Linked DNA regions of Endozoicomonas gorgoniicola. Each later gene encodes a partner of the first gene's protein in a complex. Links are inferred from orthologs where the notes say so. Each region holds a gene or a part of one and is shown in the gene's direction. Other genes may lie near its edges.

Region 1 (3,894 bases):
ACCAGCCTGGAAAATCACCTCTCTCAATCGCTTCAACCAGATCCCTTTGCATACCATCGCCCGGCTGTTTAGCGGCCTCATCATTGGTCAGCGTTTCAATGCCCTGGTTGGTCTTGAAGTGCCACTTGACCCAGAAGCGTTCTCCGTCTTTATTCCAGAGACTCAGGGTGTGGGAACCATAACCATTCGTGTGCCTGAGCGATCTGGGAATACCCCGGTCAGACATTAGAATGGTGATCTGGTGCATGGACTGCGGATGATTTGCCCAGAATTCAAAATGATGGGCCGGATCAGGCAGGTTGGTTTTCGGGTCTTTCTTTTGAGAGTGAATGAAGTCAGGGAATTTGGCGGGGTCACGAATAAAGAAAACCGGCGTATTGTTGCCAACGATGTCGTAATTACCCTGTTCTGTATAAAAGCGCAGGGCAAACCCTCTCACGTCACGGACATAATCGCCAGAGTCCTGACCGCCGGCGACAGTAGAAAAACGCAGGAAGACGTCTGTTTTTTTACCCGCTCCCTGAAGAAAGTCAGCAATCGTATAATCCGATAAATCTTTATTCAGGGTAAAGGTGCCATAAGCACCATAACCTCTGGCATGAACAACACGCTCAGGAATTCGTTCACGGTTGAAGTGCGCCAGTTTTTCGAACAGGTGAACATTGTCAAATGTTAACGAACCTCGCTCCCCGGCAGAGATACTCGTGTCGTCATCAGCGACCGGAGCTCCATTAGCGTTAGTCAAATATGTCTTGCTCATTCCAACCTCCGTTAAGGTGGGGACTTTTATTATATGCAATAACAACTTTACAGGCAGCGGCATCCTTCCCTTTAACCACAACAGGTCAGCGTGTTATTGTTGAGCGATTAACCGTCGTTCTTGTGTGCCATGGAGAGATCATGTTCAGACAGCTATTAACGCAGCGAGCAATACAACAAGCAAGCCACTTTCAGAAGCGTGCCATTCTCCCTTTGTTGCTGATCACCAGCCTGTTAACAGCCTGCGGGTTTCAGCTGCGCGGGCAGATGGATATCGCCAGCGAACTGTCCGAACTGTCTGTTACAGGGTCTGACCGTACCTTTGTCCGGGATCTCAGAAGAGCCTTGAGCCTGACAGGCATCAGCATTAACGATGACGCCCCTTATCATCTGGTAGTTACCCGTATCAAACAGGATACCGGTCAACGCACCCATTCCAGCGCTGGCAGTTACGAGCAACTGTTGACACTGAAGGTTACCTATCAGCTGGAAACCAGTGACGGCCTGAAACTGTTTACCCCTATGGAGTTGAGTAACGAGCGTTACTTTACCCGGAACCAGAACCAGTCCAACGCTTCCAGCAACGAAGAACGTATCATCTTCAATGAGTTGCGCCAGGATATTATCAACACGACGGTTCGCCGGGTTGCTGCCATGTCGGGTGCCTCTCTGCAACAAGAGGCCGAGCGCGTCCGGAAAATCCGCAAAAAAGAGCAGGAGGCACTTGAGGCCCTGGAATGAAGTTAAAACCTGAGCAGCTTGGAGCGCAGTTAAAGCGCCAGCTGAGTAGTATTTACATCGTCAGTGGAGACGAACCCCTGCAAATATCTGAGTGCTGCGATGCCATCCGTCAGGAGGCTCGCCAGCGGGGGTTTACAGAGCGACACACTTACCATATTGATAACAGTTTTGACTGGAGCGAGTTGCTGGAAACAGCCAACTCGCTTTCACTGTTTGCCGAAAAACAGATTCTGGAACTGCGGATGCCTAATGGCAAACCCGGAGACAAGGGACGTAAGGCGTTACAGGAGTACCTGCAGAACCCTTCACCCGATAACCTGCTGCTGATCATTTCCGACCGGATTGATGCTGCGACGCAGAAAGCCAAGTGGTTTCAGCAACTGGAAAAAGCCGGTGTATTTATCCAGGTCTGGCCGGTTGAACACCGACAACTGCCCGGCTGGGTTGCACATCGTTTCAAGATGGCAGGTTACGAGGCATCAAAAGATGCGGTCACCCTGCTGGCTGAAAGGATTGAAGGCAACCTGCTGGCGGCTGCCCAGGAGATTGAAAAGCTGAAACTGCTGGCAAACGGTACTGTCATTGATGTCGATACCGTTCGGGAAGTGGTTTCAGATAATGCCCGCTTTGATGTGTTTCAGCTGGCCGATACGGCTCTGCAGGGCGATGTCAGGAATACCGTTCGTATTCTTGGTGGTCTCAGGTCCGAAGGTATTGAACCACCCATTGTTCTCTGGGCGCTGGCAAGAGAAATCCGGTTGCTCTGTCATCTGAGTCGGCTTAAATCCAGAGGCATCAGTACAGAGCTGGCAATAGATCAGGCAGCCAGAACCCATGGCTTCTCACCCTTTATGCTGAAAAAGCGCCGGGGACTTCTGGAAAAAGGCATGAGCCGTCAGTCGGAACGCGAGCTACGTCAGATGCTGGAACATGCAGGCGTTATTGACCAGGGGATAAAGGGGCTGAACCCGGCCAACGAGTGGGATGAGCTGCTGTCGTTATCAATGACGCTCGCAGGAGCGCCAGTGATCTGACCGGCCTTGTTCAACGAAGTCGTCAGGCATCATTTAGCAGGTGCTGCTCCGGTGGTGCCTGACGGTCAACTTCATTCAGTATCCTGCGATTCAGAATGCGCTTGCTGACCCGGGTGATTTGCGGAATGTCGTTTACCAGCTCCCACTCCATGCGATTTATAGACTCCACCATGACATCATTAAAGTTGGCGTTGAACAGCCAAGTCTCCCTGATGCGTTGCTGTACAATCGCTTTATTCTGGCTGGCTGAAACATATACTCCCCGTTCCAGAACTTCGGTATAAAAGTCTTTACCATACTCGGCATTTATCTCAGCCTGCCTGGACACCATGTTATAAGTACTCTGAAACATCTGACCTCCCGGGCCAGTAATGTCCATCACCAGATCTTTTGAATAAAAGCCTTTCACTGCGGCAGCATCTTTCCGCTGGATGGCATCTTCTTTGGCATCAAGCAGAAGCGTCATGACCCCTTCATCCAACTTGTAGTTTTTTGGCGGTAAGGTTCTCTGGTCACAACCAACGAGCATCAAGGCGAAAAGCAGTATAGTTGTTATTCGGTACATCTCTGACAAAGCCTTCTATCACTGACAGCGTCGAAAAATCCTTAAATCGATAACTGAACACCACACCCACCCCAAGAAAAAAGCAGGCAGGGTCAAAAAACAGTCAACTCTCGAAAAACAGCACTTTTTTCATCAAGTGGTAATCCCGAAAGGCACTGCGGTTACTACTTATCATACTAAAGACAGAGGCTTACTAGAAGTATTTGCAACAAGGATCGTTATGTCATAAAGGCGATTTATACCCAGCCGATGGCTCGAGTGAAAGAAATAGTTAAAGCCTGCTCAAACAGCTAAAGCTAAAAATAGTATCCAGAGGCCTTTCAGCCTCACAAGCGCTCAGGAGATAAGGACATGACAATCCGATACCTGCTGGTCGTAGCCACAATGATGATGACGGGCTGCGCCTTACAGTTTGAAAAATCACCTACCTATAACGAAGAGTGGTCAAAAGCCAAGAATATGGTTCATAGCGCTGGCATGCATAAACAGATGCACGATCAGCAACTGCCCGTCGGAGCCTATGACAAAGAAGGTAATCTGCAAGAACACAAACTCGGCAATATCTCCCACCCTGCTTACGGCAGTGGTAGTGGTGTTGTCGGTGTAAATATTCGACCTTATGGTGCTTTTGAACGTTTTTACTGGGGCTGGACAGTACCCGGAGCCAGCCACTACAGCGAACACCGACTGTTTGCCTGGATGCCCGATGAAATGGCGGATGATGAAAGCAAAGCCAGAGAGAAAATGGAAGTCATGCTCAGTCGGGCTTCGCTGGCCATTCTCGAAGAAATGGGT
Region 2 (2,984 bases), 2.4 Mb from region 1 along the record:
AAATGTGGAGAATGCGCAGCATCAAGACGACGGGGCGATTCGCTGAAACGGCAAATCGCAAATCGATCCGTAGCTTGCATTATGGTGGATCCTGTCGGTCCCCCCGCAATGATCAGCTGTGAACTCCGCCAGGCCCGGAAGGGAGCAACGGTAGCAGTGACATCATGTGCCGGGGTGTGGCTGGCAGGGTTTGCCTCCAATCTCGACCTCCAATCTCGAGTTGACCCTCTCTCTGCCTGTCAGGCGCTTTGATTCACGTTAAACTATTTTTTATTGATGCGGTCCGATGGCTGATGCTTCTGTGCATGCATTTACCCTGAATGTTGATCAGTGACTGATAGTGCATTCTTATGGCATCTTCGTTAGCATAGGTTTCACACATTTCTATTACTGGGTATTGACGCTTTTCAATGAGCTATCAGGTTCTTGCTCGCAAGTGGCGACCTCGTTCTTTCAAGGAGCTGGTTGGGCAGACGCATGTTCTGCAGGCTCTGGTGAATGCACTGGATCAGGATCGCCTGCACCACGCTTATCTGTTTACCGGTACCCGAGGGGTAGGTAAAACCACCATTGCCCGAATTCTGGCAAAATGTCTCAACTGTGACGAAGGGGTGAGTTCGACGCCCTGCGGACAGTGCGCCGCCTGTTGTGAAATTGATGACGGACGTTTCGTTGACCTGATTGAGGTGGATGCGGCATCCCGCACCAAGGTGGAAGACACCCGGGAGCTTCTCGATAACGTTCAATATGCCCCGACTCACGGACGCTACAAGGTGTACCTGATTGACGAGGTACACATGCTGTCGGCGCACAGCTTTAATGCGCTGCTGAAAACTCTGGAAGAGCCGCCTCCCCATGTGAAGTTTTTGCTGGCCACCACGGACCCACAGAAGCTGCCCATCACGATTTTGTCCCGTTGTTTGCAGTTCGGCCTGAAGAACATGACGCCGGAGCGCATTGTCGGGCATCTGGAAAATGTTCTCGGCAGTGAACATATCCCCTATGAAACCTCGGCACTCTGGCAGCTGGCGCGTGCGGCTGATGGCAGTATGCGGGATTCCCTGAGTCTGACGGATCAGGCCATTGCCTTTGGTAATGGACGGGTTTCTGAAGGTGAAGTCAGCTCGATGCTGGGTACCATTGACCAGGGGCAGGTCATGAAGATGGTCCGGGCGTTGTCGACTGCAGATGCCGGAAGTGTCCTGAAAGCGGTTGCTGATCTGGCGGAGCATGCGCCGGATTATATGGCGGTACTGAATGATATGCTGTCGGTACTGCACCGGGTGGCTATTGCCCAGGCGGTTCCTGACGCGGTGGATAACAGTCAGGGTGATCGTGAACAGGTGTTACAACTGGCGGGCAATATGCGGGCAGAAGATGTCCAGCTGTACTACCAGATTGGCCTGGTGGGTAAGCGTGACCTGCCGTTAGCGCCAGAGCCAAGAAGCGGCTTTGAGATGGCGCTGCTGCGTATGCTGGCTTTCCGTCCTGAGCCGGTGCGGATTGAATCCGGCGCTGCTAAACGCTCTTCTGTTGATGTCGGCAGCCCAGTTTCTGAGTCCTCTGAAGCGGCGGAACCCGAGCCTGCGCCTGCTTCTGAATCAATAGCTACAGAATCAATAGCTGCAGAAGCAACGGTTGCTGAGCCCATTGCACAAGAGTCTGCTGTTGACGCTGTTGATCCTGTGCAACCTGCAACGGTACCATCGGTTCTGCCGCAGCGGGAAGCTACCCCTACCGCAGAGCCTGTGCCGCCGACCCCGGCCGTGGCAGTGAACCCTCTGCCAGAGGATTTTTCACCTTCGCCCGCTCCGGCGGTCGTTGAGCCGGTTGTGCCAGCAACATCGCAGCCTGTTCCGGAGGTGGGGCAGGAGCCACCTTTTTCTGGGCAGCCGGACTATTTGCAGGAGGTGCCGCCGCTTGATGATGATCAGGCGGGAGACCCGGGTTTTCAGGCTGACTATGTGCCTGCTGTCACATCTGGTGCAGAGCCGGATGACCGGGAAGATGACGATGTGCCTCCGCCGATGTCAACCTATGAAAGTTATGCGGCCAGCATGGATTTGCAGAATCTGTCCATGCCTGAGCCTGCGGCTGTGCCGCAGGTGGTCGATGAGGCTCCGGTACTGCCTGATCCTTCCGAGCGGGTGTGTCTGACCGATCTGGATGCCCTGAGCTGGATTCCGGTTTATCGCAGTCTGCCGCTGGGTGGTGTTACCCGGACGATTGGATCCCATTGTGAATACGTTGCACACAGCAGTGGTCGTATAGACCTGCGTCTGGATGAAGGGCGCAGTACGCTCTACAACGATACCCATCGTGAACGTATTGAAAAGGCACTGTCAGACTATTTTCAGCAACCGGTGCGTCTGCAGGTAGAGGTGGGCGTTGTACAGACTGAAACACCGGCAGCCTGGCGTGAACGAAAAATTGGCGAGCGTTTGCAGCAGGCCCGCGACAGTATATACAGTGATGCCAATGTGCAGTCACTGGTTGATCAATTCACAGCTGTTGTTCTGGACGACAGCGTTCAGCCCGTAGGTAATGTCATAAAGTAGCGGTTGGTAGCTATGACGGGCGATTGTATTTAATCACACGAACCTGAATAAGGAGTCACTATGTTCAAGGGTGGTATGGGCAATCTGATGAAGCAGGCCCAGAAAATGCAGGAAGATATGCAGCGGGTTCAGGAAGAACTGGCCAATGCTGAAGTTCAGGGTGAATCCGGTGCCGGTATGGTAAAGGTCACTATGACAGGACGCCACGATGTTAAGCGTGTCGAAATTGATCCGAGCCTGATGGAAGAAGACAAGGAAATGCTGGAAGACCTGCTGGCGGCGGCAGTAAACGACGCTGTTCGTAAGGTTGAGAGCAATAACAAGGAAAAAATGTCCGGCCTGACAGCAGGCATGAATCTGCCTGATGGCTTCAAGATGCCATTCTAATCGAGAGACAGGTCATTTATGTTCAGTCCTCTTATCAGG

The links. Proteins that work in one complex are often made in the same cells at the same time.
Region 2: the proteins of holA (region 1) and dnaX are in contact, whole or in part, in a cryo-EM structure (PDB 8GIZ), measured with the Escherichia coli proteins. The link is inferred for Endozoicomonas gorgoniicola from one-to-one orthologs.

The regions. Positions count from the first base shown.
Region 1 is NZ_JAPFCC010000001.1:3,859,800-3,863,693, forward strand. The notes cover bases 550-3,515. They hold holA (DNA polymerase III subunit delta), read left to right. Parts: upstream 550-1,496; coding sequence 1,497-2,534; downstream 2,535-3,515. Other genes in these bases: NX722_RS17575 (catalase), read right to left, coding at 550-760; NX722_RS17580 (LPS-assembly lipoprotein LptE), read left to right, coding at 901-1,500; NX722_RS17590 (hypothetical protein), read right to left, coding at 2,557-3,000; NX722_RS17595 (hypothetical protein), read left to right, coding at 3,451-3,515. Also shown: more of NX722_RS17575, read right to left, coding at 1-549; more of NX722_RS17595, read left to right, coding at 3,516-3,894. UniProt on the Escherichia coli protein: Part of the beta sliding clamp loading complex, which hydrolyzes ATP to load the beta clamp onto primed DNA to form the DNA replication pre-initiation complex.
Region 2 is NZ_JAPFCC010000001.1:1,459,215-1,462,198, forward strand. It holds dnaX (DNA polymerase III subunit gamma/tau), read left to right. Parts: upstream 1-410; coding sequence 411-2,558; downstream 2,559-2,984. Other genes in the region: NX722_RS06710 (YbaB/EbfC family nucleoid-associated protein), read left to right, coding at 2,619-2,945; recR (recombination mediator RecR), read left to right, coding at 2,964-2,984. UniProt on the Escherichia coli protein: Part of the beta sliding clamp loading complex, which hydrolyzes ATP to load the beta clamp onto primed DNA to form the DNA replication pre-initiation complex.